Linked DNA regions of Chelativorans sp. AA-79. The protein of the gene in region 2 interacts with the protein of the main gene of each other region in a pairwise test. Links are inferred from orthologs where the notes say so. Each region holds a gene or a part of one and is shown on either strand. Other genes may lie near its edges. The genes, in order: trkA and ptsN.

The links.
Region 1: the proteins of ptsN (region 2) and trkA interact in binary tests that used the Escherichia coli proteins (3 or more experiments, as listed by UniProt). The link is inferred for Chelativorans sp. AA-79 from one-to-one orthologs.

What each region holds. Positions count from the first base shown.
Region 1 is NZ_CP120361.1:2,789,646-2,805,144, reverse strand. Bases 5,447-8,415 are described here. They hold trkA (Trk system potassium transporter TrkA), read right to left. Parts: upstream 7,635-8,415; coding sequence 6,258-7,634; downstream 5,447-6,257. Other genes in these bases: PVE73_RS13580 (sigma-54 dependent transcriptional regulator), read right to left, coding at 7,726-8,415; PVE73_RS13590 (D-amino-acid transaminase), read right to left, coding at 5,447-6,222. In the rest of the region: PVE73_RS13615 (winged helix-turn-helix domain-containing tetratricopeptide repeat protein), read right to left, coding at 1-1,385; PVE73_RS13610 (MFS transporter), read left to right, coding at 1,528-2,697; mazG (nucleoside triphosphate pyrophosphohydrolase), read left to right, coding at 2,773-3,594; GTPase HflX, read right to left, coding at 3,601-4,899; RNA chaperone Hfq, read right to left, coding at 4,981-5,229; more of PVE73_RS13590, read right to left, coding at 5,356-5,446; more of PVE73_RS13580, read right to left, coding at 8,416-9,087; PVE73_RS13575 (PAS domain-containing sensor histidine kinase), read right to left, coding at 9,077-11,368; ntrC (nitrogen regulation protein NR(I)), read right to left, coding at 11,491-12,960; PVE73_RS13565 (nitrogen regulation protein NR(II)), read right to left, coding at 12,957-14,087; tRNA dihydrouridine synthase DusB, read right to left, coding at 14,084-15,109; PVE73_RS13555 (bifunctional 2-C-methyl-D-erythritol 4-phosphate cytidylyltransferase/2-C-methyl-D-erythritol 2,4-cyclodiphosphate synthase), read left to right, coding at 15,235-15,499. UniProt on the Escherichia coli protein: Part of the constitutive potassium transport systems TrkG and TrkH. May regulate the transport activity of TrkG and TrkH systems. Binds to NAD(+) and NADH.
Region 2 is NZ_CP120361.1:172,926-188,446, forward strand. Bases 6,712-9,702 are described here. They hold ptsN (PTS IIA-like nitrogen regulatory protein PtsN), read left to right. Parts: upstream 6,712-7,970; coding sequence 7,971-8,435; downstream 8,436-9,702. Other genes in these bases: rpoN (RNA polymerase factor sigma-54), read left to right, coding at 6,712-7,115; raiA (ribosome-associated translation inhibitor RaiA), read left to right, coding at 7,358-7,936; PVE73_RS00880 (DUF1150 family protein), read right to left, coding at 8,497-8,754; PVE73_RS00885 (Hsp20 family protein), read right to left, coding at 8,846-9,274; PVE73_RS00890 (nucleoside hydrolase), read left to right, coding at 9,386-9,702. Outside these bases: PVE73_RS00825 (class I SAM-dependent rRNA methyltransferase), read right to left, coding at 1-342; PVE73_RS00830 (ornithine cyclodeaminase family protein), read right to left, coding at 497-1,453; PVE73_RS00835 (LapA family protein), read right to left, coding at 1,463-1,786; PVE73_RS00840 (integration host factor subunit beta), read right to left, coding at 1,814-2,098; signal peptide peptidase SppA, read right to left, coding at 2,153-3,118; LPS export ABC transporter periplasmic protein LptC, read left to right, coding at 3,407-4,105; PVE73_RS00855 (LptA/OstA family protein), read left to right, coding at 4,102-4,650; lptB (LPS export ABC transporter ATP-binding protein), read left to right, coding at 4,657-5,451; more of rpoN, read left to right, coding at 5,643-6,711; more of PVE73_RS00890, read left to right, coding at 9,703-10,327; phnC (phosphonate ABC transporter ATP-binding protein), read left to right, coding at 10,470-11,309; phnD (phosphonate ABC transporter substrate-binding protein), read left to right, coding at 11,388-12,296; phosphonate ABC transporter, permease protein PhnE, read left to right, coding at 12,362-13,330; phosphonate ABC transporter, permease protein PhnE, read left to right, coding at 13,332-14,876; PVE73_RS00915 (DUF1045 domain-containing protein), read left to right, coding at 15,098-15,521. UniProt on the Escherichia coli protein: Seems to have a role in regulating nitrogen assimilation.

The DNA.
Region 1 (15,499 bases), 2.6 Mb from region 2 along the record:
TCGACCTCTGCTCGCGCCTCGTCGAGCCGGCCCAGTTGCGCAAGGCTTGCCGCCAGGAAACGGCGTGAGCTCGTACGGTAAGTCTCGTCCTTGCGCAGTGTCTCGATAGCGGATTCATATTCGCCGGCCGCATATTGCGCCTGGCCAAGCACAAGATAGTACCAGCTTGCCGGAAACGGGTTCAGCCGGAACGCCCTGTGAATGTGCTCAAGGCCCTCCTCTATTCGCCCGGCTAGGACCGCGATATCGGACATTGCCGCCCAGGCGTCGGCCTCATTCGGGTCGTGCTCGGTCGCCTTGGCGAATTCCGCATCCGCCTCGGCGAATCTGCGCTCATATGCAAGCAGGTAAGCCAGGACCCAGTGGCTGCCGGCATCATTGGGATCGATCTCGACGGCCTTGTGTGCCAGTTCCAAGGCAACGCTGCGGTTGGCTTCAGTCGGTCCGCCGGAATGCACCCATCCCATCCAGTGGTTCATTGCAAGCCAACGATAGGCCTCGGCGTATCCCGGATCGAGCGAAACCGCCCGCGTGAGCATCAGATGCGCTTCCTGCGCCGTCTGCGGCGAATCATCCATCAGCTTGCGCGCCCGCACACAGAGATCGTAGGCCTCGAGACTTTTTGGCCGCTTGCGCGGCGGCGGTGCGCGCAACCGGCTAAGCAGCGCCTCCACGATCTTGGCCGTAACCGCGTCCTGTACGGAAAAGATATCTTCCAAGCTGCGGTCGAAGCGTTCCGCCCATAGATGATCGCCACTCACAGCATCGACCAGCTGGGCATTGATGCGCACGCGCCCCGCGGCACGTCTTGCGCTGCCCTCCAGCAGGAAGCGCACGCCAAGATCCTCTGCGATCCCACGCACGTCCATTGCCTTTCCTTTATAGGCAAAGGCCGAGTTGCGTGCGATGACGAACAGGCTGGAGATCCTGGACAGCTCTGTGATCAGATCCTCGGTCAACCCATCCGCGAAGGATTCCTGCTCGGGATCGTTGCTGACATTCACGAAGGGCAGCACGGCGATCGATGGTTTACCGGGCAGCGGCAAAGGCTTTCGCTTCGCGCTACCGATCTGCTCGACGGCGCCCACGAAGCGGTACCCGACGCGCGGAATCGTGGCGATCCATTCACCGCCGCCGACGGCCGGACCAAGCAGTTTCCGCAGCAGCGAAATCTGGACGGTGAGGTTGCCCTCCTCGACGGCCATGCCCGGCCATGCCGCGTCCATCAACTCGGCCTTGCCTACGATTTCGCCGGGCCGTCCGACGAGCGCTGCAAGCAGCTTTAGCCCACGGTAGCCGACGGCAACGGGTACGCCGTTCCGAAGGAGCGTTCCCGCACCCGGATCGAGTACGAACGGACCAAAGGCTAAGCGAGATTCCTGCATACGGCGCATCTATAGCCCGTTTGGAAGTTTTGGGAACTATTTGGGAGAGCTTAATTACCGCGCTGTTCGTCACCTGCAGAATTCATCCTCTTTCAGGTCGAGGGCCCCTACCCTCGAACCGTATGGAGGTTGCCAAGTCTGCATGACTGCCGAAAGCACGACATCGCCGCGCGAGGATCGGATTCCATGGGCCGCGATGGCGGGCATCATCGCGACCGTCACGGTCTTCGCCGTGGCACAGGGGCTGACATACCCGCTGCTCAGCTTTATCCTGGAGCGGCAGGGAACGATACCCGGCCTGATCGGCTTGTCGGCGGCGATGACGCCGTTGGGCTTCATCGCATCCGCGTCCTTCATTCCGTCGCTCGCGCGGCGCGTGGGCGGGGCGCGGCTTGCGATCGTGTGTTCGATCCTGGCAGCAGCCACCCTGATCGCAATTGCCGGGACGACGCAAGTCTGGGCCTGGATGCCGCTGCGCTTCCTGCTCGGCGTCTTCGCCAATCCGCTTTATGTGATCAGCGAAACCTGGCTGATCTCGATCACGCCCGCGCCGCGCCGGGGCCGCATCATGGGCCTCTATTCATCGATCGTCTCGGGTGGTTTCGCCATCGGTCCGCTGTCGCTCGGCCTGATCGGCACACAGGGTTGGCCGCCCTTCATGATCGGCATCGTGGCCTTCCTTCTCTGCGGTATGATCCTGCTTGCGGTCGTGCCGCGCCTGCCGAAGATGCCGCATGACGGGGAGGCAACGTCGGTCGGCGGCTTCTTCGCGCTGGCACCGCTCCTATTGTTCGCGGTTTTCACTGCCGCCGCCTTCGAGCAGATCCTGCTTTCCTTGTTCCCGGTCTATGGCGCCGCGCTCAGCAGCGCCGAGGATCGCATCGCTCCGCTCATCACCTGCTTCATCGCAGGCAATGCCATGATGCAGATTTTGCTCGGGCGCGCGGCCGAACGGTTTGGATCGACACGGGCCATGTTGTTTTGTGTTGTGGCCTCTCTGGCCGGCTGCCTGCTGCTGCCCTTGATCTTCGACCTGTGGCTCATTTGGCCACTCGTTTTCGTCTGGGGCGGGGTCTCTTTCGGTATATACACCATCTCGCTGATCCAACTCGGTGAGCGTTTCACCGGCCAAGCCTTGATCGCCGGTAACGCGGCCTTCGCGCTCGCGTGGGGCATCGGCGGCATCGCCGGCTCGCCCGCGACGGGTCTGGCGATGCAATTGATAGGTCATCACGGCCTGTCATTGTCCCTTGGCTTTCTGTGCTGTGTCCTGGCGGTATTTTTGACGACGGAGGGAGGACGGCGGCACTGATCCGGGCCCGATGCGGCTTGAGAAGCGCGCCGAGGCGCGGTACGGCTTTCTCGCGATCCAAGCCGGAGCCCCCATATGAAGCCTTCCAAGGACATCTCCCGCCTCGTCGAGATCATGGCCGCGCTGCGCGATCCCGAGACGGGTTGTCCTTGGGACGTGGAACAGAACTTCTCCACCGTCGCGCCCTACACGATCGAGGAAGCCTACGAGGTACTCGATGCCATTCAGCGCAACGACATGCATGATCTGCGGGAAGAGTTGGGCGACCTACTGCTCCAGGTCGTCTTCCATGCGCGCATGGCAGAGGAAGCAGATCGCTTCGATTTCGGCGACGTGGTCGAGGCCATCACGACAAAGATGATCCGCCGTCATCCCCATGTCTTCGGCGACGCCGACGCGCGTGAGGCTGGCATGGCAAAGGGCATGTGGGAGCGCATCAAGGCCGAGGAAAAGGCCGAGCGCCGGGAGCGCCGCGGGCAGACCAAGGAGGACGAGACGCAGGGGCGCGGCTATCTTGACGATGTGACCGTCGCCCTGCCCGCTTTGATGCGCGCGCTCAAGCTTCAGGAAAAAGCAGCTCGCGTCGGTTTCGACTGGGGCGCCGCTCGCCCTATCCTCGATAAGATCGAGGAGGAGATCGGTGAGCTTCGCCAAGAACTGGATGGAGACGCCGACGAGGCCATCGCTGAGGAATTCGGCGATCTCCTCTTTGCAATGGTCAATCTCGGCCGGCATCTGGCCATCGATCCCGAAGACGCGCTGCGTGCCGCCAACGATAAATTCCGAAGCCGTTTCCACGCCATCGAGCGCGATCTCAAGGCGTCTGAAAAACCGCTGGGCACAGCATCTCTGGCGGAAATGGAAGAGCTTTGGCAGCGCGCGAAGAAGATGAAGTAACCTTCGTTACGTCCTCTTATCGTTGGATAATTTTCGTTCTATTTCTTCACGTGCTGCATGAGTTGCAAGAATCCGGACGGTGATGCTCCCGTCCTCGTGATCCTCCCGGCCGGTCACGTCGCCATGCCGGTATATCCAGTCCATCAGCCCCATCTGGCCCGGCGAAAGGGTGAAGGAAGCTTCCTGAACGGCGCCCGAGAGCCGCTCCTCGATCAGCGCCATCAGCGTGTCTATCCCCTCGCCCGTGATGGCGGAAATTGCCACGTGAGCTGTCCTGTCGGCCTCCTGGCGCAGGAGCCTCTCGCGATCGGACTCGCTTAGCCGGTCAATCTTGTTCCAGACCTCGATGACGCGGTTCGTGTCGGAGGCATTCACCCCGAGGCTCGCCAGCACCTGCTCCACATCGGCGGCATGGGCCGTCGTGTCGGGGTCGGAAATATCGCGCAGATGGACGACGAGATCGGCCTCGACCACCTCCTCCAAAGTGGCACGGAAGGCCGCCACCAGATGCGGCGGCAGATCCGAAATGAAGCCAACCGTATCGGAAAGGATCACGACCGTCCCATGCGGGAAGCGGACGCGCCGCAGTGTGGGATCGAGCGTGGCGAACAGCATGTCCTCCGCCAGCACGGCCGCACCGGTGAGCCGGTTGAAGAGCGTTGACTTGCCGGCATTCGTATAGCCGACGATGGCGACTACGGGAAAAGGCACCTTGCGCCGTTTCGCCCGATGCAGGTCGCGTGTCCGCCGTACGGTTTCCAGCTCGCGCCGGATGCGCAGGATACGTTCCTGCAGGAGTCGGCGGTCGGCTTCGATCTGCGTTTCGCCGGGACCGCCCATGAAGCCGCCGCCACCGCGCTGGCGCTCGAGGTGGGTCCAGCTCCTCACCAGCCGGCCGCGCTGGTATTCGAGATGGGCAAGATCGACCTGAAGCCGCCCTTCCTTGGTGCGGGCACGACGCCCGAAGATTTCCAGGATCAACCCCGTCCGATCGAGGACCTTGGCCTTGAAGCTGCGTTCCAGGTTGCGCTGCTGCACCGGGCTCAGTTGATGGTCAACGATAACGAGCTCAGCGTCCTTCTCGGCGACGATGGTGGCCAGCTCGTCCACCTTGCCGGCGCCGATAAGCGTCGCCGGCCGCGGCTGGGCAAGGGCAAAGACTTCGCTATGGGCGATGTCGAGATCGATCGCTTCGGCCAGTCCGACCGCCTCCTCCAGCTTTGCCTGCGGAGAAAGCGGCATATGCGTGCGCTGGGCGCCCTCGTCGGCTTGCACGCGACCTCGCGCCGAAATTATCGGCGCTATGACGACAGCCTTTGTGCGGTCCTCCGTGCCGGTTCCGTCCCGGTCACGCGGCTCTCTGCCGGCCTGCGGTTCTTCAGCCAATCAGCCTTCCCGACTGCCTTCCTCCGCCTCGAACAGCTGGACCGGCTGGCTCGGCATGATCGTGGAGATGGCATGCTTGTAAACGAGCTGCGAGTGGCCGTCCCGGCGCAGAAGAACGCAGAAATTGTCGAACGATGTCACGACACCAGTCAATTTCACGCCGTTGATCAGGAAAATCGTCAGCGGGTTCTTGCTCTTGCGAACGGTATTAAGAAACAGATCCTGCAGATTCTGGGAACGTTCCGCCATTTTTGTTTTTCATCCCCTGCGCTTTGCCGGCAGTAGCGCAAAATTAGCCACGCCCTGTCAAGCACGGCAACTGCCCTCCTGCCGCGCCCGCCGAACGCCTCTCACGCATCGGCTCATCGGATTGGGTTAACAGGCAGGACTTTTTTCCGCAACGTCAAAAAACGATTGCCTGAGCGACAGCGTGAGGGAACCCGGATGGCCGTTCGCCACCGGACGACCGTCGATATCGACCACGGGCATCACCACGGTGGAGGCCGCCGTGATGAAGGCTTCGCGGGCCGATTGCGCCTCCTCCACCGAAAACGCCCTCTCCTCCACCTCCAATCCCATGTTCGCCGCGAGTTCCATCACTGTGGCGCGGGTCACGCCTCGAAGGATGCCGAAATCGGCGGGGCGGGTGACCAGCTTTCCGTCGGCGGTCACGATCCAGGCGTTGGTGGAAGCGCCTTCCTTCACCAGGCCGTCGCCGTCGACGAACCAAGCCTCGGCGGCCCCGGCTTCCCGTGCCTTCTGCTTGGCGAGCACGTTGGGGAGGAGTCCGACCGTCTTGATGTCGACGCGGTCCCAGCGGTTTTCCGGCACCGTAATGACCTTTACGCCGGTTTCGGCGCGCCTGGCGGCATTCCTCGGATCGAGCTGCTTGGCGGTAATGACGAGCGCCGGCTTTGTTTCGGACGAGGGAAAAAAGTGATCACGGGGGGCGACACCGCGCGTCACCTGCAGATAGACGAGGCCGTCGGTGACGCCGTTGCGACGCACCACTTCGCGCAACACGAATTCGAGCGCATCCCGGTGCATCGGCCAGCGGATCTCGAGCTCCCGCAAAGAGCGGCCGAGCCTGTCGAGGTGACGGGTCATGTCGATGATGTAGCCCCGCGCCACCTCGCAAACCTCATAGACGCCATCGGCGAATTGATATCCCCGGTCTTCGACGTGAACGGCGGCTTCCGCGTGGCGAACATAGCGGCCATTCACATAGGCGATGCGCGGCATTCCAGGCTCCCTCGAAAAAGGCCCAGCGGGGCCGGTCAGAAAAATTCCAGACTCACACGGAAAAGCTGTTCCACCTGCCGCACCGCGCTGGCAAGCGCAAAAATGACGACACGGTCCTTGGGCTTGATCCGCAGGATACCGCTCGGCCGGATGAACTGACCCTCGCGCCAGACGCCGCCGATCCGCATGCCGTCCGGCAGGTCCTGCTCGTTGAGCGGCGGACCGACGAGCGGCGAGGTCTCCAGCGCCTCCGCCTCGATCACCTCCGCGGCACCGCGGTCGATGTTGTGCACGGCGCGAATGCGCCCGCGGCGCACATGCTGCAGCACGCGGGAGATGGTCACCGCACGCGGATTGACATGGGCGTCGATGCCGAGCGTCCTGGCGAAATCGTGATAGGTGGGATTGTTGATGAGGACGAGGTTCGATTTGCAGCCCAGTTGCTTTGCGATGACGCTGGAGAGGATGTTGACCTGATCGTCATTGGTGAGCGCCACCATCAGGTCCGCGTGATCGATATCGGCTTCCAGAAGCAGTTTCTGCTCCAGCGCGCTGCCGTTGAGAACCACGGTGCGCCGCAACTGGTCGGCGATCGTGATCGCGCGGGCGCGGTTGTGCTCGATGAGCTTCACCTTCGTGCGGGTCTGCTTCTGCTCTATGGCGCGGGCGACATAAAGGCCGATATTGCCGCCTCCAGCAATCACGATCCGCGTCGCCTCCTTCTCGTCGTGCCCGAAAAGGCCGAGCGTGCGCCGCACCTGCTCCTTGGTGGTGACCACATAGGCCATGTCCCCCGCCATGAGCTGGTCGCTGGAGCGCGGCACGAAAAGGTGGCCGCCGCGCGAAACGCCGACGACCGTGGATGGCAGATCGGGGAAGAGTTCGGTGAGTTGGGACAGCGGCGTGTTGATGACAGGGCATTCCTCCTGGCATTCGATGGCGACCATGGCCACGTGCCCGTCGGCGAAGGAGACGACATCCGTCGCTCCCGGCAGGGCAATGCGCCTCAGCACCATCTCGCCCACTTCGAGCTCGGGCGAGATGATCACGTCGATCGGCAGGTGCTCGCGCGAGAACAGATCCATATAGTGGGACTGCAGATAGGCCTGCGAGCGGATGCGGGCGATCTTCGTCGGCACGTTGAAGAGCGCGTGGGCGACCTGGCAGGCGACCATGTTCACTTCGTCAAAGAGGGTCACCGCGATGAGCATGTCCGCCTGCTGCGCGCCCGCCGCGGCCAATGTGTCGGGATGCGCGCCGTGGCCCACGACACCGCGCACGTCGAGAGAATCGCGCACGGTGCGGATGAGGTCGGGCGAGGTGTCGATGATCGAGACGTCGTTCTGCTCCGCCGCGAGCCGCTCGGCGATGCCGTAGCCCACCTGCCCCGCGCCGCAAATGATGACCTTCATGCGTTGGTTCTCTCAGTGCGAAAAGCGATCAGGGAACAGGGAATGAGATGCCGTTCCCCTCCTGAATTTCTATTCGCTGTTACCATTGACCCTAGACGCCCAGCGATTTCAGCTTCCGGTGCAAAGCGGAACGCTCCATGCCGATGAACTCGGCCGTGCGCGAGATATTGCCGCCGAATCGGTTGATCTGCGCCAGAAGATATTCCTTTTCGAAGAGTTCGCGCGCCTCACGCAATGGCAGCGCCATGATGTGCTGGTCCGACTGGGTCGGCACACGCGGCATCACGTCGCCGATCTCGGCCGGCAGGAGGTCGGCCGTGATGGGGGAATCCCCATCGTCGCTGCGCGTGAGAATCATCAGGCGCTCGATATTGTTGCGAAGCTGCCGGATATTGCCCGGCCAGTCGTGGGCCTGCAGCACAGCCATTGCGTCCTCGCCCAGACGGCGCGGCTTGATACCCACCTGTGTCGTGATCTGCCGCATGAAGTGATCGACCAGGACGGGAATGTCCTCGCGCCGTTCCGAAAGCGGCGGCACGGCGACCGGCACCACCGCCAGGCGGTGATAGAGGTCCTCGCGGAAACGCCCATCCTCGATCATGCGCTCCAGATTGCGCGCGGTGGAGGAGATGATGCGCACATCCACCTTGACCCGTTTCGTGCCCCCTACCCGCTCGAACTGCTGGTCGACCAGCACGCGCAGGATCTTGCCCTGCGTTTCGCGCGGCATGTCGGCCACCTCGTCGAGATAGAGCGTGCCGCGATGCGCCTCCTCCAGCGCTCCCACCTTGCGCTCTCCACCGTTCGATTCGGTGCCGAAGAGTTCGATCTCCATGCGTTCCGGCGTGATCGAGGCCGCATTGACCGACACGAAGGGACCGCCGGCGCGGCCCGAAAGGACGTGGATCGCCCGTGCCGCGAGTTCCTTGCCAGAACCGGAGGGTCCGATCAGCATGATGCGGCTGTTGCTGGGCGCGACGCGCTCGATGATCTGGCGCAGATGGTTGATCGCCGCCGAATTGCCGATGAGATCGAAGGTCTCGCCGCTGCGCTTCTTCAGGTCCAGCACTTCGCGGCGCAGCTTCGAGGTCTCGAGCGCGCGTTCGCAGATCAGGATCAGCCTATCGGCCTTGAAGGGCTTCTCGATGAAATCATAGGCCCCCCGCTTGATGGCGGAGACGGCGGTCTCGATCGTGCCGTGGCCGGAGATCATCACCACCGGAAGACCGGGATGCATCTCCTTGATCTTGTCGAGAAGCGCCAGGCCATCCAGGGTGGAACCCTGCAGCCAGATATCGAGGAGCACCAGACGAGGCACGCGCTCGGCGATCGCCGCGAGTGCTGCATCGCTGTTGCCCGCGGTACGGGCTTCATGCCCCTCGTCGCTCAGGATGCCAGCGACGAGCTCGCGGATGTCTTCCTCGTCATCGACGACCAGTATGTCAGACGCCATTGTCGACCCTTACCGTCCTTTTCACAGAATTGTCCGCCCCAGCCCCGTTATCCTCTTCCGCCGGCGTGACCGGCAGGACCATTCGGATCATCGCGCCGACGCCGCCGTGGAAACGCTGCGGCGCATCGAGCAACTCCAGCGAGCCGCCGTGGTCCTCTATGATCTTCTTGACGATTGCAAGGCCGAGCCCCGTGCCCTTTTCCCGCGTCGTCATATAGGGCTCGAGCAGTCTTTGCCGATTTTCCCGCGGCAGGCCCTTGCCGTTGTCCATGACCAGTACCTCGATGCTTTGCCCGGTGTTGCGCGCCGAGATTTTGATGACACCCCCGCGACGCTCCTCCTGCGGCACGGCATCGATCGCCTCCGCGGCATTTTTGATGACATTGCCGAAGGCCTGGCTCATCAGCCGCGTGTCGAAGCGGCCGATCAGCGGCTGATCGGCCAGGTCGTTCTCGATCCTGATATCCGGCCGGCTTACTTCGATCAGGAACGTGGCTTCCCGCAGAGGTTCGCGCAGATCGAGGCGCTGCATCTCGGGTTTGGGCATACGTGCAAAGGCGGAAAACTCGTCCACCATACGGCCGATGTCTCCCACCTGGCGGATGATCGTATCGGTGCACTGGTCGAAGATCGCGCGATCTTCGGTGATCACCTTTCCGAAGCGCCGGCGGATGCGCTCGGCGGAAAGCTGAATCGGGGTCAGGGGATTCTTGATCTCATGCGCGATGCGGCGCGCCACATCCGCCCAGGCGGTGGAGCGCTGCGCCTGCACCAGATCGGTGATGTCGTCCACGGTCACGACATAGGACCGCTCGTCGCTCTCGCCCACAGCCTCCTCGGTGGTGATCTGGATGTTGAAGGTACGCTCTGCGCCGGCGCGATAGAAGGTCACCTGATCGCGATAGACGCGTCGTCCCGGGGCGCGCCCCGTCTCGAAGACCGCGCCGATCTGCGGCAGCACCGCCGAGAGGTTCTTTCCAGTCACCCTGTCGCTGTTGATGGCGAGCATGGTCTCGGCGGATCGGTTGACGATCGACACGATCCCGTCGGCATCCACGCCGATGACGCCCGCCGTTACACCGGAAAGCACGGCCTCGGTGAAGCGGCGGCGCTCGTCGATCGTGTCGCGGGCGGAAATGAGCTGGTCCCGCTGCGTCTTGAGCTGGAACGTCATCTTGTTGAACGTGTCCCCAAGCGAGGCGACATCGCCGTCGGAACTGCGCACCGGGACTGCCACGTCCAGATTGCCCATGGAGACCGCGTCCGCAGCGCTGATTAGTTGCCGGATCGGTCGCACCAGGCGGTCGGCCACGGCAATGCCGGTCCAGATGGCTGCGAGCACGATGGCCAGCGTGACCACGAGATAAAGCAAGGCAAAGGCGACCTGGGTGCTGAAGCGGTTCTGCTCCAGAGACCGGTACTCATCCGTGTTGGCCGCCACCAGGCGCTGCGCCTTGATCACCTGCGGGTCGAGCTCCCGTGACGTGTAGAGGAAGGCATCGGGGATCTCCTGAAGCTTCACGATGGCGCCGATGAGATTGCCCGGCGGCAGCGTAAAGAGCGCCGGGCGGCCTTCGGCGGCAGCCTCCATGTCGTTCTGCCGCGGCGCTGGAATGGTCGTGGGCTCGGAGATGTCGGCCCCCATGATGACCGATTCGTCCCTGCGGATGAGCACCGCATGGGCAAGCCCGCGAGCAATGGCCTGCTGCGTGAGACGCTGCCGAAATCCCATGCGGTCGAGATTGTAGAGCGTGCGGAAACGGTCGAGGTCGATCGCCATGGAGAGCGTGGTGCCCTGCAGGTTCCTGGCATTCTCGCGCACATAGGCCTCGGCAATGGAGAGCGAGGATTGCACGATCACCCTCGTCCTGAGCTCAAACCAGCGGTCGAGCCCGAGATCGAGCGTGACCGACGCGACGACGGCGACGAGGATCGCGGGAATCGCAGCCACCAGAGAGAACATCGCGACGATGCGGACATGGAGCCGGGAGGCAGCCTTGCCCGCCCTGCGCGCGGCGTAGATCCGATGCGCCTCGCGGCCGATCAACCCGAGAAGAACGAGGACAACAGCGGCATTGATGCCGATCAGCACCAGCGTGGTGCGTGCGTCCGGCGTGATATAGGGCTGCATGAGCCCGAGCAGCACGGTGAACGAGATCGCAGCCGTGATCAGCGCCACGATGGTGGCGATGATGCCTGGCAGCGCCATCAGGCGGCGACCCTCGTTCAGCGCCGGCCGACGATTCGGCTTTTCGGCCGTTGCTGGCCCCTCAGTCCTCATCCCACTCCCGTCGGCCAAATGGTCCTTCGATTGCGTTGCAGATATGCAACGCAATGTGGCGATTTTGCAACGGGCTTTGTCGCGGCCTGTGCAAACCCGGATTGAGTTCGCCCCGCTGCGGATCAGGTGGGGGAAGGATGCTTCGCCGTCCGGTAGATATCAACGCCAAGTTCGCGGATCTTCTTGCGCAGTGTGTTGCGGTTCACGCCGAGCAGTTCCGCCGCGCGGATCTGGTTGCCGTGGGTGGCCGCGAGCGCTGCGAGCACAAGGGGATATTCCACCTCCGCCAGGATGCGGTGGTAGAGGCCCGGCGGCGGAAGCGCGGAACCGAAGCCTCGGAAATAGCGCTGCAGATATTGTTCGACCGACTGGCCGAGCGGCAACTCCTGTACTGCGCCGTCCGCCGGGCGTGTGCCGGCGGCGGGCAACCCGCCATAAAGTTCGCTGAGGATCACCTCCTCCGAGATCTCGTCCTGCGGATAAAGCGCGGCGAGCCGCCGCACGAGATTCTCGAGCTCGCGCACGTTTCCAGGCCACGGATACTGCATCATCGCGTCGAGGCCGCCCTTGGCGATTCGCTTCGGCTGCAGCCCCTCCCGCTCCGCCTGGGCGAAGAAATGGCGCACCAGGTCCGGGATATCCTCCGCCCGCTCGCGCAGCGGCGGCAGACGCAGCGGCACGACATTCAGGCGATAGAACAGGTCCTCGCGGAAGAGGCCCTGATTGATCAGCGCGCGCAGATCCTTGTTAGTGGCGGCAACGATCCGTACATCCGTCTTGATCGGGGTGCGCCCGCCCACGGTCGTATATTCGCCCTGCTGCAGCACGCGCAGGAGCCTGGTCTGGGCTTCCATCGGCATGTCGCCGATCTCGTCGAGGAAGAGCGTGCCGCCCTCGGCCTGCTCGAACCGGCCGGAAGAACGCTGCTGTGCGCCGGTAAAGGCGCCCTTCTCGTGGCCGAAAAGCTCCGATTCGATGAGGTCGCGGGGGATCGCGGCCATGTTGATGGCCACGAAGGGGCCGTTGCGACGGCGCCCGAACTCATGCAGCGCTCGCGCCACCAGCTCCTTGCCGGTGCCTGATTCGCCGCTGATCATGACGGTCAGGTCCGTTTGCATCATGCGGGCGAGCATGCGGTAGATGTCCTGCATCGCCGGCGAGCGGCCGATGAGCGGCATCGAATCGGGCTGATCGTTCGCACGCGGCTCGGCCGGTTTGCTCTTTGGCTCGGCCAGCGCACGCCCGACGATCGCGAGCAGTTCCGTCAGGTCGAAGGGCTTCGGCAGATATTCGTAGGCGCCGACTTCCGACGCGCGGATCGCCGTCATGAACGTGTTCTGCGCGCTCATCACGATGACGGGCAGGTCCGGTCGTGCCTTGCGGATGCGGGGCAACATGTCGAAAGCATTCTCGTCCGGCATCACGACATCCGTGATGACGAGGTCCCCCTCGCCGGCAGCCACCCAGCGCCAGAGCGTGGCGGCGTTCGAGGTCACCCGGACCTGATGGCCCACGCGGGACAGCGCCTGGTTGAGAACGGTGCGGATGGCCGCATCGTCATCGGCCACCAGGATGTTGCCATGTGCGCTCATGCGTTCAAGTCCGTTTTCTGCTTGTCCTCCTGCCGCCCCGGCGCCTGCTCCCTCCAGGCAGGCATGAGAACGCGGAAGGTCGTGCCGCGCGTGGAGGAATCGCATTCGATGACGCCGCCATGGGCGCCGACGATCTTGGCCACCAGGGCAAGACCCAGCCCGGAGCCGTTCTGCTTGGTGGTGATGAAGGGGTCGAAGATGATCGACCGGATGTCCTCCGGCACGCCCGGGCCGTTGTCGTGCACGCAGAACTCCATCGGCAGCGACACCCGCTCGCGCGTTCCCGGCACCGAGAAGCGGATGCCCGGCCGGAAGGCGGTGGAAAGCTTGATCTCGCCGCCGGGCGCGTTGCCGATCGCCTCAGAGGCGTTCTTGATGAGGTTGAGGAACACTTGAACAAGCTGGTCCCGGTTGGCGAGGATCGGCGGCAGCGAGGGGTCGTATTCCTCGACGATGCTGACGTTCCTGGCAAAGCCGTTGCGCGCGATCGCCTTCACGTAGTCGAGCACGACATGGATGTTCACCGGCTCCCGGTCGACCGGCCGCTCGTCGGAGAACACCTCCATGCGGTCGACGAGCGCGACGATGCGGTCGGTCTCCTCGGTGATCAATCGGGCAAGCGACCGGTCCTCGTCGGAAACGACATGCTCGAGAAGCTGCGCCGCACCGCGTATGCCCGAAAGCGGGTTCTTGATCTCGTGCGCCAGCATGGCGGCGAGCCCGGTCACGGAGCGGGCGGCCCCCCTATGCGTCATCTGCCGATCGATCTTTTCCGCCATCGAGCGTTCCTGGAACATGATGACGGCGGAGCCCGGCAACTCCGAAACCGGCGCCACGTAGATGTCGACGATCTTGTCCGGTCCGAGCCGCGGCGAGGAGATGTCCACGCGGTACTCGTTGAAAGGCGCGCGCCGCTCACGCACCTGGTCGACGAGCGTGAGAAGCGGACTGCCGAACGGCACGAAATCGGCAAGCCTGTTGCGGGTCAGCATCGTCGCGCTCAGGCGGAAGAAGTTCTCCGCTTCCGCATTGGCGAAGGTGAAGAACCCTTCCCCGTCCACCATGATGACCGGATGGCCGATGGAATCGATGGCGAGCTGCGCCACATCGGGTGTCTTGATGCTCATGCGGCAAGCCCCTGCCGAAAACCGTCTCGAAAGGCCGTCCGGAGCAGGCGAAGCACGTTCGACGGTTCGCTCTCCGTCATGATCGACCGCCGCAACGCCGCATCCGCGCTCGCGTGGCGGTCCAGATACCAGCCCAGATGTTTGCGCGCGTGCCGTACGCCCTGCCCCGTGCCGTAATGGGAAAGCATGTCCTCGTAATGGGCCGCCACATAATCGGCCGTCTCGGCAGTACCCGCCGGTACGCCCGGCGCCCTGCTCCCCACCGCCGCATGCGCCAGGGCGCCCGCCTTCCATGGCGCACCATAATGGGCGCGCCCGATCATGACCGCGTCCGCGCCGGATTGTTCGAGCATGCCGGCGGCCTCGGCAGGCCCGTCGCCGTCGCCATTCGCGACGACAGGTATGGAAACGGCCCGTTTCACCTGCGCGATCGCCTTCCAGTCCGCCCGCCCCGTGTAGAACTGGCAGCGCGTCCGCCCGTGAACCGTAATCATTGCGACGCCCGCCGCCTCCGCGCGGCGCGCGAGATCGGGCGCGTTGAGGCAATCCTCGTCCCAGCCGAGCCGCATCTTGACGGTCACCGGAACGCTCACCGCCCTCACGACTGCCTCGATCAGGGAAAGTGCGTGGTCGGGTTCGCGCATCAGCGCGGACCCGGAATAACCGCCAGTCACTTTCTTCGCCGGGCACCCCATATTGATATCGACGATATCCGCGCCCTCATCAGCCGCGATACGGGCGGCCTCCGCCATCCAGTGCGCTTCACGCCCGGCGATCTGCACCATGTGAACATCGATTTCGGGCCGGCGGCGGATGCGGCGGGCGCTTTCCGCCCTTCCCTTGGCAAGCTCACCGCTCGCCACCATCTCCGACACCACCAGGCCGGCACCATGGGCATGCGCGCGCAAGCGGAACGGCAGATCCGTGACGCCGGACATCGGTGCAAGGAAGACGCGGTTGCGAAGACGGACCGAGCCGACCTTGAGGGGTAGGGAAAGGATTTGCGGTGGATTTTTGCTCAAATATCAGGCACCCATATTGGATGCCTAATTCCTAGACATATTGTGCAGGCGACGCAATGGGGTGCGTCGTTCATGACAGAAAATCGGTTGGCTTTTCAAATCCGGCGTGATTATCCCTCTGCCCCATGAACGCGTTTCTCGACCAAGAAGATCGGTTTGCCAAGTGCCGTGTTGCCGCAGTGGTGGTCGCCGCGGGCCGCGGCGAGCGCGCCGGCCAGGCCGGGGAAGGGCCGAAGCAGTATCGGCTCATCGGTGGCAAGCCCGTCATCCGGCACACGCTCGAAGCACTCGTGGCGCATGATCGGGTCAGCGTCATCGTCGTCGCGATCCACCCCGACGACGACGCCATGTTTACCAAGGCTTGCGAGGGGTTGGATTGCGATGTTCGCA
Region 2 (15,521 bases):
AAACACGCCGACATGCCGGAAGGACGTGAAGCGGCCGAGATAGGCGATGCCTTCATGCCGCATGGGCCACGTCTCGCCGAGCGGTGCGGCGGGGAAGCGCCAGCGGCCCATACCCTCCTCGTCGGTGTCGCCGGTGAAGACCGCGTCTGCCTTCTCCCATTCCGTCGCATTCCACGCCGGCTGCCAGATCGCCTGGCCCTCCGGGCGGATGATGCGATAGGGGCCGTATTGCTCGAGCTTGCGGCCACCGCCCGAATCGAGCAGCGCGTATTCGTCATCTGGCTGCACTTCCAGGATCACGGGCAGGCGTTCGTCCGGCAAGGGGCCGGCGCGGCGACCCATCTTTGCAGGCTCAGGCCGCGGGCGGGCGTTAGCGTGCTGGCGGGGATTTCTGTTCTTGTCCCGAGGAGGCTTCAACAAGGGCTCCGAATGGATTGTGCATCACCGGCTTCTGCCATAGGGCTCCGATGCACGCAACAACGCTCCCCGGGTGGCTTCAGCCCCTGGAAGCCCGGTAGATGGCTATTCCCGCGGCGAGGTCCTCGATTGCAGCGCCGACGGACTTGAACAGGGTGATCTCGCCGCCAGTCTGCCGCCCCGGCTTCTCTTCCCGCGTGAGTTCGAAGAGATCGGCCTTGATTCCCTCCGGCGTCAGCGCGCCGGACAGGATCGCCTGCACGATGTCACCGGCCTCCTTGGTAGCGCCAGCATGGGTGTCGACGAACACCGAGGCCCGGGAAACCGCTTCGTCGTCGCTTTCGCGCATGGTCGGAGAGAAGGCTCCGACGAGATCGACATGAGTGCCCGGTCTCAGGAGAGCGCCTCGGACCAGGGGGGTCTCCGAGAGCGTGGCGCAGGAGATGATGTCGGCCCAGCCGAGCGCCTCATCGAGGTCGCCGGCAACCGAAGCGTCGAGCCCTTCCTCCCGCAAGGACCGGACCACCTTTTCGGCATTGGCGGGGGTGCGATTCCAGATTCGCACCTCCTCGATCGTCCGCTGGCTGGCATGGGCGCGCGCAAGATGCGGCGCAAGTGCGCCGGCACCCACCACCAGAAGCCGTGACGCGTCCTGGCGCGCGAGATAGGAGGCGGCAAGCGCAGAAGCGCAGGCGGTCCGCCATACCGTCAGCCGCGGGCCGTCGATCAAGGCCTGCGGCTCGCCGGTCCTCCCGTCCATGAGCAAGTAGACGCCCATGACCGCGGGTTTGCCGATCCCGTTGTTATCGGGTGAGACGGTGACGATCTTGACGCCGATATGGCCGTCGCTTTCCGCCGAGCTGCCCGTCCATGCCGGCATCAGGAGCAAGGTCGCATCGCTTCCTCGCTGTCGGGCGATGGTATGATGGTGGCGCACCGGCTGCACCGCCCCGTTTTTGAATGCACTGCGCAGCGTCTCCACCAAACCGGGATAGGTAAGACATCCGTCGACGTCGTCAGGGGAGATCGTGATCATGCCGCGTTTCTACGCATCCGTGCGCAGCAACGCGGTCGTGCTTGCCTCCGGAGCGGCGCGCGTGCGCAAGCGCTCGATTTCCGAGGCCCGCTCGCGAGCGAGCCTGCGGTATCGCCCCTGCCGGAACCAGGTGACCGCGCCGCCGATGATCATGCCCAGGATCATGGCGAGGAAGAGATAGACGAACAGCGGCATCTCCACCGTCAGCCCCGGGTTTCCGGGATTGAACGGGTCGATGGTGAACGGCATGAGGGCTCGGTTCGCCACCGCCAGCGCAATCAGGATGATCGCGAGGGGCACGATGATCAGCACGAGCACGGCACGGTTGAGCATTCGAGCGGGTTCCTTCGCTGAGACAGGCTATTCTTCCGCATTCAGCCGCTCGCGCAACTCCTTTCCGGTTTTGAAGAAGGGAACCCATTTCTCCTCCACGGGAACGGATTCCCCGGTGCGCGGGTTGCGCCCCGTGCGGGCGGGGCGGTTCTTCACTGAAAAAGCACCGAAGCCGCGCAACTCCACCCGGTTTCCCGCGGCGAGCGCCTCGGTGATCTCGTCGAATATCGCATTGACGATGTTTTCCACGTCACGAAGAAACAGGTGCGGATTGCGATTGGCAATGGTCTGCACGAGTTCGGACTTGATCATAGTCTTTTCCGCCGCTCTGATTGTTCACATATTCCCCTGAATTTATTCTTTTTTTCATTCTTGAAACCCGGCTTCAGGTTGCCAGAGCGACACCAGACCGTCAAGGAAGATGTGTTCCATTCCGAGACGATTAAGGAACGCTCCTTCTTGCGGCAGACCCAGCACGGCCGCGATCCACCGGATCGCAGCGCCCGGAAGGAGGAACGATCCGCCCGACCCTTCCGGCTTCCACTCGACCACTTCGAGATCGCCGCTGAGGCCCTGTTCGGTCAGCCACGCCTGCGCTTCGCGCTCGCCGCCCAAGGCGTCGACAAGCTTGCGCTCCAGCGCCTGGCGGCCGGTGAAGATGGAGCCGTCCGCCAACGCCAGCACGTCTTCGCGAGGCAGCTTTCGCCGCTCGCTGACGAGGTCTACGAACCAGTCGTAGCTGTCGCTGATCATGGAGGCCAGCATCTGGCGTTCCTCTTCCGTGGTCGGATTGAAGGGAGAAGGCTCCGCCTTCAACGGGGAGGATTTCACCTCTTCCACCTTGATGCCGAGCTTGTCCAGCAGTTCGGTGACCTCCGGATACTGGATGATGACGCCGATCGAGCCGACGATCGAGGTCTGGCGCGCAACGATGAAATCAGCCGCGCTCGCCACCATATAGCCTGCTGAAGCGGCCAGCGTCCCGACCTGGGCCACCACCGGCTTTTCGGCCGCAAGCCGGCGCAAGGCATCGAAGATCGCCTCCCCGCCTGCCGTCGTGCCTCCGGGGGAATCCACGGTGACGATCACGCCCTCCACGGCGTCGGTTTCCTGCAGGTCCTTGATCAGGTCGAGAAGCTCCCTGTCCTCCAGGATGGTGCCTTCGATTCGAACCTGCGCGATATGCGGGCCGGCGGCCAGCGTATCGCCGAAGAGCCAGCGAGCGGTAGCGGCGATGGCAAGGACCAGCACCAGCAGGGCGGCGGCACGCCAGAACGTCAGCTTGCGCCTCAGGCGCCTCCGGTCAACAAGATCATCGGCTCGGGTGGACATGGCGGGCTCTTATACTCACATATGATCAGGCTTGCCTTTTAGACGAAGCTGCGCATATGAGCTACCCGTGTTTCGCTCCGGATCACGGGTGGGCGTCGGGTCCACTGCTGCTAAGCCTTTGAAGGCAACCCAAAATCGGCCATAATGCGGTGGGACGGCGAGAAAGGGCGAGGAACCCCGATGCAGCGGCCGGCAAAAGGCGGCGAAAGCAGCAGTGCTGCCGAAGACGCGAACGGGCAGGATGCAAAGGGCCGGAAGACGTTTTTTTCGTTCGCCAGGAGTGGATTGTTGAACAGCATCGCCAAAGCAGAAATGAGCGGGATTTCCGCCCCGGCCACGCGGCACACCGAGCGTGGCGCGGAAGCTTTCGCGCGCGCCGTTCGCCACTCGCGCCGCGTCCGCGCTCTCAAATTCATATTGCCGGCGGCGGCCATCGTGGTCTCCGGGCTCTTTTTTGGCTATTCTCTGCTTTCTCCGACAGGACTCGAGGCGATCGATCTCGATTCGGCGACAATCGAAGGTGGCAGCCTGGTGATGCACAATCCTTCCCTCAATGGCTTCACCAGTGAGGATCTGCCCTACAGCATGACCGCCGAACGGGCGCGGCAACCGATCGGCTCCGATACGGGGCCGATCGAGCTTGAAAAGATCAGGGCGACTTTGCCGATCGACGAGGAGCACAAGGCGACGATCAGCGCCGGCGGCGGGGTTTTTGACAGGCAGGCGAACAAGCTGGTGCTTGATGACGAAATCACGGTGACGATGAGCTCCGGCATCGTGGCGCGGCTGCAATCCGCCAATGTCGATATCGAATCGAACGATCTGGCGACCGATGACCCGGTAGAGATCGAGATGGAGGGGATGCGTGTGAACGCGGATACCTTCCAGGCGACGGAAGGCGGCAGCAAGCTGATATTCGAGAAGCGCGTGCGCGTGGAGCTCGACCCCGCGCGGCTGCGGCAGCGGCAGGAGAGCGGAGAACAATGACGAAACTTCTGGGGGCACTCCTGGTGTCGGCGCTTGTGCTTGCGGCGCCGGGCGCATCGGCGCAGGACACGCAGACACAGTTCGGCAGTCTCAGTCTTTCGAGCGATGAACCGATCCAGATCGAGAGCGACCGCTTCGAGGTGGACGAGAACAAGAGTCTCGGCACGTTCACGGGCAATGTGACGGTCGTCCAGGGGCCGACCACCATGAAGGCCGCAGTGATGAATGTCTATTACCGCAATGACGGAGGCTCCGCCACGGCCGGCAGCGCGCAGATCGACCGCATCGAGGCGGAAGGCGGCGTCTATATAAAATCGGAGACACAGGTCGCAACCGGCGACCGCGGCACCTTCGACATGGGAACGGAAGTGCTGGTGCTTTCCGGTGACGAGGTGGTCCTTTCTGAAGGCGACAACGTGATCGTGGGCTGTAAGCTCACCGTGCAGATGAAAAGCGGTCAGGCCACCCTGGAGAGCTGCAAGGGCGGCGGATCGAACGGCCGCGTGAAGATGCTCCTCACCCCGAGTTCCGAGAACAGGCAGTAAGCGCCAGTGGCATTTCTACAGTCGCGCGGGAATGGCGGGGCCGGGAAGCCGGATTCCAACGCGGTTCCGGAGCCCTACAAGGGCACGCTGATCGCCCGCGGTCTCACCAAGTCGTACAAGAACCGCCAGGTCGTCAGCGGCGTGTCGCTCGGCGTGCGCGCCGGCGAGGCGGTTGGTCTTCTCGGGCCCAATGGCGCCGGCAAGACCACCTGCTTCTACATGGTGACCGGTCTGGTCCCGGTCGACCAGGGCACGATCCACATAGACGGTTATGACGTCACCTCCATGCCGATGTACCGCCGGGCGCGTCTCGGCATCGGTTATCTGCCGCAGGAAGCCTCCATCTTTCGCGGCCTGACGGTCGAGGCCAATATCCGCGGCATCCTCGAAGTGGTCGAGAAGAGCCGCAAGGAGCGCGAGCGCACGCTCGATTCGCTTCTCGAGGAGTTCCATATAGGTCACCTGCGCAAATCGCCCGCCATCGCTCTCTCGGGCGGCGAGCGGCGGCGGTTGGAGATCGCGCGGGCCCTTGCCAGCAAGCCGAACTTCATGCTGCTTGATGAGCCCTTTGCCGGTATCGACCCAATTGCGGTGACCGATATCCAGCAACTGGTGCGGCACCTGACCGCGCGCGGTATCGGTGTCCTGATCACCGACCACAATGTGCGTGAGACGCTCGGTCTGATCGACCGCGCCTATATCATCCATGCGGGCCAGGTCCTCACCCACGGGAGGCCGGAGGACATCGTCGGCAACGCCGATGTCCGTCGGCTGTATCTCGGCGAGGGCTTCACGCTTTAGTATTCCGCGGCGCGCGGCGTCCCGCCGGGATTGCGACCCGGGAAGCTGTCCTGCGCCCAAAATGCGAAAAGTACCGTCTTCGAGCGTGCTTTCGCCTTCTTTTGACGCTTGTTTCTTGACAAGCAAATACCGGGCCAGTTTTATCGCGGCCAGGCGGAATGGTCCGCGGGAACGGAATCGAACGGCGCGGCATGGCGCTTTCACCCAGCATATATTTGCGGCAGGCCCAATCGCTGGTGATGACGCCGCAACTGCTGCAGTCGATCCGGCTGCTTCAGCTTACTCACGTGGAGTTGGAGCAGTTCATCTCCGCCGAGATCGAGCGCAATCCCCTTCTGGAACGGGAGGAGGCGAACGAGGGAGATGCCCTTTCCGACACCACGCAGCCTCCTTCCTCTATCGCCGAGGGGATGGCCGATCGGCTGGACAGTTCGCTTGAGAATCTCTTTCCCGACGATCCCGGCATGCGGGATGCCATTGGACCGGATCTCTCCGCACAGTGGCGCTCGGCTTCGGGCAACGGCCTCGCGGGAGGTGAGGACTGGAATCTTGAGGCGATAGCGGCAGCGCCGGTGACGCTGCGTGACCACGTGCGCGAGCAGATCGTCCTTACTTTTCCGGATCCCGCCTCCAGGTTGCTCGCCGAGGAATTCGCCGAGGGCCTCGACGATGCCGGCTACTTCACGGGTGACCTGACCGAGATCACCGAACGCATGGGCGCAGATCCTGCGACGGCGGAGCGCGTGCTTCAAACCTGCCGGACATTCGATCCGCCGGGGCTGTTCGCCAGTGATCTGGCGGGATGCCTCGCGCTGCAGCTTGAGGCGCGCGATCGCCTGGACCCGGCCATGCGGGCGCTGCTCGATCATCTTCATTTGCTCGCAAAACGGGATTTCCAGTCGCTGAAGCGGATCTGCGGCGTTGACGAGGAAGACCTCATCGAAATGCTGGGCGAGATCCGGGCATTGGACCCGAAGCCGGGTGCTGCGTTCACGTCCGTGCCCGCCGAGCCGGTCGCGCCGGATGTGATCGTGCGGCCTGCTCCGGACGGCGGATGGGCGGTCGAGCTCAATCAGGACGCGCTGCCGCGCGTCCTCGTCAACGAGACCTATTTCACGACCGTTTCCAAACGTGCCACCAAGGGTGAGAAGGCGTTTCTTACCGAGTGCCTTCAGAACGCCAATTGGCTCGCCCGCAGCCTGGACCAGCGGGCGAAGACCATCTTGAAGGTAGCGGCGGAAATCGTGCGGCAGCAGGATGCCTTCCTGCTGCACGGGATACGGCATTTGCGCCCGCTGAAGCTTCGCACGGTGGCTGAGGCAATCGATATGCACGAGTCGACCATCAGCCGGGTGGCGGCCAACAAATACATGATGACGCCGCGTGGCCTCTTCGAGCTTCGCTATTTCTTCACAACGGCGATCGCAGCGGCGGACGGGGGCGATGCGCATTCGGCGGAATCCGTACGTGACCGCATCCGCGGCCTCGTCGAAGCCGAAGACCCCAACGACGTGCTTTCCGACGATACGATCGTGGACGTGCTGCACAAGGAAGGGATCGATATCGCCCGCCGGACGGTCGCCAAATATCGAGAGGGCATGAATATTCCGTCTTCGGTGCAACGCCGGCGCGAAAAGAAGGCGATGGCCGGCGCCGGCGCATGAATGCTGCTTGCGCCCGATTGTCCGCGCGCTTCGATTGACAACGGTCTGTGAAGCCACTAGAAGCCCGCCCCCAAGAGGACGGCGGGTTCGGCGCTCGCGCCTGCTCCCTCGGGGGCAGGCGGAAAATGAGCCGAAGTCCCGACTGCATGGACCTCATTTTGCTTCCGCGGAACCTTGTATGCGCGGACCACGGGTATAAACTCGCATCTGTTGGTATCCTGACCAGGAAAGGTCGTTCTCTCATGAGCCTCCGTATTTCTGGCAAGCATATGGAAATCGGTGATGCGTTTCGGACGCGCATCGAAGACCGGATCCACGAAGCGGTGGAAAAATACTTCGACGGCGGGTCTTCGGGGCGGGTAACTGTGGAGAAGTCGAACAGCCGCTTCTCGGCGGATTGTACGATCCATCTCGACACCGGGGCTATGCTGCAGGCAACGGGCGAGGCACAGGAGCCGCAGCTTGCATTTGACATGGCCGCGGAACGGATAGAAAAGAGGCTGCGACGCTACAAGCGGAGGTTGAAGTCTCACAGCATCGGCCAGAACGGGTCCGGGTCCTTCGAAGCGGACTACCGGGTCTTCGCTTCCTTTGACGAGGGCGAGGACGAGGTGCCGGAGGACTATGCGCCGACCGTCGTGGCCGAATCGAAGATGCCGCTCAGATCCATGTCCGTCGCTTCCGCCGTCATCGAACTCGACATGAAGGACAGCCCCGTTTTCGTCTTCCGCAACGCCGGAAGCAATGAGGTGAACATCGTCTACCGGCGTTCGGACGGAAATATCGGCTGGATCGATCCTTCGGCAGCCACCAACGGATAAAGCTTGGCCGCTGGGCAAGCAGAGGAAGCATGAAATGGATCTTAGCGATCTGATCGAGGTTTCGGCGATCCTGCCGGCCTTGAAGGCGAATTCCAAGAAGCAGGTCCTGCAGCTTCTTGCTGAAAAGGCGGCTGCCGAGACGGGGCTGCCGGAGCGCGAAATCTTCGACACCATCCTGCAGCGGGAGAAGCTGGGCTCCACCGGTGTGGGCAACGGCATAGCCATCCCGCATGGAAAGCTGCCCGGAATCAAGCAGATCACCGGTGTGTTCGCCCGGCTGGAGACGCCGGTCGATTTCGATTCCCTTGATGATCTGCCCGTCGACCTGGTATTTTTGCTGCTGGCCCCCGAAGGGGCAGGCGCCGATCATCTCAAGGCGCTTTCGCGCATCGCGCGTGTCCTGCGCGATGCGGAAACCACGGCGAAAATCCGCGGCACGCATGACGCCGTGGCCATTCACACATTTTTGTCTGAAGCTCCCGCCTCGAACGCCGCCTGACCATCAGGCATCCGCCACGCAGGCATTCCGGCGTGGCGCCATCGGCTTGTTCAGCTCCTCGTCAGTGCAGGCTGACCGGCTGCAGATCGTTCTGGAACGCGCCGGCAAGGGCTGCATCGCGCGCATCGGCCAGCAGGATCGGCTGACCATTGGCGGCAAACAGCGCCCACAGCTTGGTGCCCGGTGCCATGTCGGGCACACCGGGGAACTTCACCTTCAATTCCGCCGCGTCCATTTCGCGCATATAGGCGATTGCACCTTCGCCGAGATGGGCGAGCTGCTGCGGGGTCACCGTGAATTTCATTTCGTTCTCAGTCATCTTAGCCTCCTGTCCGGCAGGCCGTCCTCAAGGGACCAACCCGCCAAAGAGCTTGTGGTTCCGGTAAAAAGGGAGCCGCCGCTTTTGTCAGTCATGGCTCCTTCACCGAAATATTGATCTTGCGCACCAGCCGCTCGGGCTCGGGTCTGTCGAGATCGATGGCAAGCAGGCCGTTCTTGAGTTCGGCACTCAACACCCGCATGCCGTCGGCAAGAACGAAAACGCGTTGGAACTGCCGCGAGGCAATGCCCCGGTGCAGATACTCGCGCTCGGTCTCGTCGTTCTGCCGTCCCCGTACTAGGAGCTGGTTTTCCTCCGTGGTCACTTCCAGGTCCTGCTCCGAGAAGCCGGCAACGGCAAGCGTGATGCGCAGACGTTCGCCTTGCCCATCGGTGTTGCGAATGCGTTCGATATTGTATGGCGGATAGCTGTCGCCCGACTTTGCGATGCGTTCGAGCGTCTTTTCCATACTGTCGAACCCCAACAGAAGCGGGTTCGAAAACGGCGTCATGCGCGTCATGTCTTCCTGCCCTCAAAGAGCGACGTGGAGAGGCGGAAACCCGAATGGCGTTTCCGCCCGTGCTCCTGATATGGTCGATCCTGGGGACGAGTTCAAGAAGGGTAAAGTCCTGTGGCGCAACCGAGAAAGATCATCATCGATACGGATCCCGGCCAGGATGACGCAGTTGCCATCCTTCTGGCGCTGGCGAGCCCCGAACTCGAAGTCCTCGGGATCACCGCTGTCGCGGGCAACGTGCCGCTCGCGCTGACGGTGAAGAACGCCCGCAAGGTCTGCGAGTTGGCGGTGCGGCCGCATGTCGCCGTCTATGCCGGCGCCACACGTCCGATGGTGAACGAACTCGTGACGGCGGAGCACGTCCATGGCAGGACGGGCCTCGGCGGTCCGGACCTGCCGGACCCGACAATGCCGCTGCAGCACGCGCATGCCGTCGATTTCGTCATCGATGCGCTGATGGCGCATGATCCCGGCGAGATCACCCTTTGCACGCTCGGGCCGCTCACCAATGTCGCGCTCGCTCTTGTGCGCGAGCCGCGCATCGCTCCGCGCGTCAAGGAGATCGTCATGATGGGGGGCGGCTTCTTCGAGGGCGGCAACATAACGCCCGCGGCCGAGTTCAACATCTATGTCGATCCGCACGCGGCCGACGTCGTCTTCCGTTCCGGGATCCCGATCGTGATGATGCCGCTCGACGTCACGCACAAGGCCCTGACGACGGCAACCCGCATCGCTGCGTTCCGCGATCTCGGTACCCGCGTCGGCGCGGTCACGGCGGAACTGCTCGAATTCTTCGAGCGCTTCGACGAGGAGAAATACGGCTCGGACGGCGGCCCGTTGCACGACCCGTGCGTGATCGCCTATCTCCTTCGACCGGAGCTTTTCCGCGGGCGCCGCTGCAATGTGAGCGTCGAGACCGCTTCGCCGCTGACCCGGGGCATGACGGTGATCGATTGGTGGCGCATCACCGACCGGCCGGTGAATGCGCATGTGATGCGCGACATCGATCACGAGGCCTTCTTCGAGCTTCTGGTCGAGCGCCTGGCGAGGCTGTAGCAACGGTCCGAAGGATGCTGCCGGCCAGGTGCCGGTGGATTGTAACAAAACTGACACCTCGCCGACATTCCAAGTTCATGCTGAGGTTTTAGGCGGTTTCCCCAACAAAGGGTGCAAAGCCCGAAACGGGGAGAAGCAGCTCATGCTTCAGCTACGCCAGGTCACGCGGCGGTTTGGCTCCAATGCCGCCGTGAAGGGAGTGCAGATCGAGATCGGCGAGGGCGAGATGGTCGGCATTATCGGCCGCTCCGGCGCCGGCAAGTCGACCTTGCTTCGCATGATCAATCGCCTCATCGATCCGAGCGAGGGCGCGATCTTCTTTCGCGGCACCGAGGTGTCGGCGCTCAGGGGCGCCGAGCTTCGCCGCTGGCAGCGCGACTGCGCGATGATCTTCCAGCAGTTCAACCTCGTGCCGCGGCTCGACGTTCTCACCAATGTGCTGCTCGGACGGCTGAACCACCGGTCGACCGCGCTCAACCTCCTCAACCTCTATTCGCGCGAGGAGCGGCTGCAGGCGATCGCGGCCCTCGAGCGCCTGGACATCGCCCAGACGGCGCTTCAGCGTGCCGGAACCCTTTCCGGCGGTCAGCAGCAGCGCGTCGCGATCGCGCGTGCGCTCATGCAGGAGCCGAAGGTGATCCTCGCCGACGAACCGATCGCGTCGCTCGATCCGCTCAACGCCAAGGTGGTGATGGATTCGCTCGCCGACATCAATGCGCGCGAGGGCATTACCGTCATCACCAACCTGCACACGCTGGACACCGCACGTCACTACTGCTCGCGCATCGTCGGCATGGCCAGGGGTGCCGTCGTCTTCGACGGCGCGCCCGACGAACTGACCGGCGACGCCGTGCGGCGGATCTACGGCGCGGAAGGGGCGGACGCCATTCCCGAGGAGATCACCTCCACGAGCATCGACGAGCCGCTCCGGCCGCGAGGCGAAAAGCCGCGCCACCTGGAACCGGCCGTGCTCGCCGGCTGAACCGGCGCGTTTGCCCGCGTAAAGGGCGCAGCAGACAACAAGCGAGCCGGCAGGCCCGGCCCAGACAGGAGAGACGCAATGTTGAAGCATGTAGTGATGGGCGCCTTCGCCCTCGGCGCGGTTCTGGCGAACGGCGCACACGCGGAAGACCTGAAGGAATTCCGTATCGGCATCCTGGGCGGCGAGAACGAAGCCGACCGGCTGCGAAATTTCCAGTGCCTGGTCGACAAACTGCCTGCTGTGCTCGGCGTGGAGAAGGTCTCGCTCTTCCCGGCCGCCGACTATGACGGCGTGATCCAGGGGCTTCTGGGCGGCACGCTCGATTACGCCGAGCTCGGCGCCTCTGGCTATGCCAAGGTCTATCTCGAGGACTCGAACGCCGTCGAGCCGATCCTGACCACGGTGCAGACCGACGGTTCGACCGGCTACCATTCGGTGATGGTGGCGCGCAAGGATTCCGGCATCGAGACGCTCGCCGACCTCAAGGGCAAGAAGCTCGGTTTCGCCGATCCGGACTCCACCTCCGGCTATCTCATTCCGGCGGTCACCCTGCCGGCCGCGATCGGCAGCAGCATCGAGGAATATTTCTCCGAGACCGGCTTCGGCGGCGGCCACGAGAACCTCGTGCTGGAAGTCGTCAAGGGCACCTTCGACGCCGGCACGACCTGGGCCTCCGGGGTCGGTGACTTCTCCGAAGGCTACACGTCGGGCAACCTGCACAAGATGGTGGAGAAGGGTATCCTCGACATGGATGACCTGGTCGAGATCTGGAAATCACCGCTCATCCCGAACGGCCCGATCGTCGTGCGCACTTCCATGGACCAGAGCATGAAGGACACGTTCAAGTCCTTCATGATGGACCTGCCGAACAACGATCCCGAGTGCTTCTCCGCGATCCAGGGCGGCGATTACACAGGTTACACGGAAGTCACGCCGGCCTTCTATGAGCCCATCTTCGAGGCGCGCCGCAAGCAGATCGGCTCCTGAACATCGATTGCCCCACCTGCGCCGCCAGTCCCTCCTGGCGGCGCTTTTTTTGCGGAAAGAGCGGCATGAGCATAGCCAATCAGGGCGCAACCCTCTCCAGTGTCGGCCTTGCCATCGAAGGTCATTGGCAGGCCCTGGCGGCGCGCCGCCGGCTCTACACCATCGGCGGCATCCTCTTCATGGTGTTCGCCATGGGCGGCTCGCTCTGGTTCGCCAACGAATCCAATGCGGGCAAGTTCTTCGACCGCCTTCCCTATTTCTTCGACTTCGTCGGGCAACTCGTGCCGCGCGACGGCTGGGAAGTCTGGCGCGCCCTGTTCGATCTGCCCTCGCCCTATGACGACGGCAGCCTCAAATACAACTATCCGGCGGGCAGGGTCTATATCACCGAGACCTTCTATATTCCCGAGTATTTCTACAAGATGCTGGAGACGATCAATATCGCGCTCGTCGCGACATTCGTCGGCTTCGCGCTGGGTTTCATGCTCTGCTTCGTCGCTGCTTCGAATATCACGACCCGGCGCTGGCTGCGTTTCTTCGTCCGCCGCTTCATGGAAGTGCTGCGCGCGTTTCCGGAGATCGTGATCGCGGGCTTCTTCCTCGCCATCCTTTCGCTGGGCGCCGTGCCGGCCATCATCGCTGTCGCCATCCACACCGTGGGTGCTCTGGGCAAGATGTTTTTCGAGGTCGTGGAAAATGCGGATATGCGTGCCGAGGAAGGCCTGCGCGCCGCCGGCGCCAATTTGGTCGAGCGCGTCTGGTTCGGTATCGTGCCACAGGTGCTTCCCAATTTCCTGAGCTACGCGCTTCTGCGCCTGGAGATCAATGTCCGCGCCTCCACCATCATCGGTGCGGTTGGGGGAGGCGGCATCGGCGAAGCGCTCCGGCTCTCCATCAGCCAGACGCATGAGGCCAAGACGCTGGCGATCGTTCTCCTGCTCTTCCTGACGATTGTAGCCGTCGACCAACTCTCGGCGTGGCTCCGCCGCCGCGTCGTCGGCAAACAGAGCTTCGAATTCGGACGCGGAGGCTGAGATGGCTGTTTTGACGGAAGCCGAGGCTCAGGCGATCGCCGAACGCCACCCGCAGGTCTTTGCCGCGTCGGTGCGCAAGCGGTTGACCGCATTTCTGGTCGGTGCGAGCATTGTCGCCTATCTCGTCTTCGCGTGGTGGTTCTTCTCGATCGGGCAGGTGTTCTCCGGCGGGAACTGGGGCATTGCCGGCGCCTATATGGCTGACTGGGTTTCGTATGAAGTCCGGCCGGACATCGGGTTCCGCGAGAACCACCTGGAGATCACCTATCCGCGTTTTTCGCCCCTGGGAGAGCACCCCGACCCCGATTGGGTGACCAAGGAGACTGCTATCGTCGCGATACGCGAGCAGGCGGGGACCGCCTCGGGCGGTGCAACTAGCGGCGCGGGTTTCCTCGGCCCGCTGGATAATGCGAACGCCAAGGGCGGTGAAGACAGCTTTCTCGGCTCCCTGGGCGCGGGGGCCTCCGGTACGCCGTCGGTGGAGTCCTCTCCCGCCGATGGCGTGCCGGAGACGGTTCGGCGGGAAGAAGCAGTCGTGGAGGCCAGCATCCGGTTCGGCGCAGGAACCCGCGTGGATGTCCGCCCCGGTCTCGTGCGCATCGAACGCGGCGGCGAGGCACTGACGCTCGACGTCGAGGAGGGCGCGGGCGTGATCGCCCGCGAACCCCTGCCGCGATGGGCCTCGCAGCGTGAGCCCGGAGCCAAGGTGATCGCCTATTTGGGATTTGCCGGGCGTGCCGAGATCGAGGACGACGAGGTCAAGATCCGCCGCCGCTTCCTTGGCTGGGAAAACTTCCTCTTCGACACGCGCTCGGCCTTTTTCGGCCGTCCGCTCGGCGAGGTCGCTTCGCTCATCCTCTTCGGCGAGCGGCTCGATCCGGGTGTATCCAACGCGGCGCTCGCCTGGAGCGATTTCGTGAACAACGCCGAATGGCAGCACGGCGACGTCTGGGTGAAGCTTCTCCAGACCATCGTCATGGCCTTTGCCGGCACGGTGCTGGCGACCTTGGTGGCGTTCCCGCTTTCCTTCATGGCCGCCCGCAACATCTATCCGAACCGCGTCGGCAATTTCCTTCTCAAGCGCTTTTTCGATTTCCTGCGCTCGGTGGACATGCTGATCTGGGCCCTGTTCTTCACGCGCGCCTTCGGCCCGGGGCCGCTTGCCGGCATTTCTGCCATCTTCTTCACGGACACCGGTACGTTCGGGAAGCTCTATTCCGAAGCGCTGGAGAATATAGACGACAAGCAGCGCGAAGGCGTCCGCTCCGTCGGCGCGGCTCCGGCGGAGGTCCAGCGTTACGGAGTCATGCCGCAGGTCCTGCCCGTCTTCCTGAGCCAGGCGCTCTATTTCTGGGAATCGAACACACGCTCCGCCACCATCATCGGCGCCGTCGGCGCAGGCGGGATCGGCCTGAAGCTCTGGGAGGCGATGCGGACCAATTCCGATTGGGAGAACGTGGCCTATATGGTGCTGCTCATCCTTCTTGTGGTTTTCATCTTCGATAATATATCCAACATGCTGCGCCGCCGACTGATCGGCCCTTAGAGGGCCTTTCGACCAAGGCGACGGCATCACTTGGCGTTGCACAAATACGGCAAGAACAATCGGAACGCCTGCGGATGTGAGCGCCTTCCCAGGCTTCCGAAGGCGGCTGACGGGCGCTGCACGCCCCCAGCCGAGAAGAACCCGGCAGATGCTTTTCTGTGGCGGCTTCGTTAATCTGTCATGCAAATCACTTAATCCATCGCGATCTGCGAGGACCGACCATGCGATACGCGATCTATTTTACACCCGAGAAGGACGATCCGCTGGCCCGTGTAGCCGAGCGGTGGCTGGGGCGCAGCGCGTTTGGCGGTCAAACCCAGGCACCGTCCGCCGCCGGCCCTTTTTCCGCCGCCGAGATCGCCTTTCACACAGCGGCCGCCCGCCGATATGGTTTTCACGCTACGCTCAAGGCGCCGTTCCGGCTCGTGGAGGGCAAGAGCGAGGCCGAGCTTACGGCCGCCCTCTCGCGCTTTGCCGCCGAGCGGGAGCCATTCGCCGTCGAGCGCATCGAGCTTGCGCGGCTGGATGGCTTCTTCGCTCTCGTTCCGGCCGTTCCTTCTCCGCAACTCGATCGCCTCGCCGCTGATGTCGTGACCTTTTTCGAACCTTTCCGTGCTCCGATGACGGCGAAAGAGATGGAGCGGC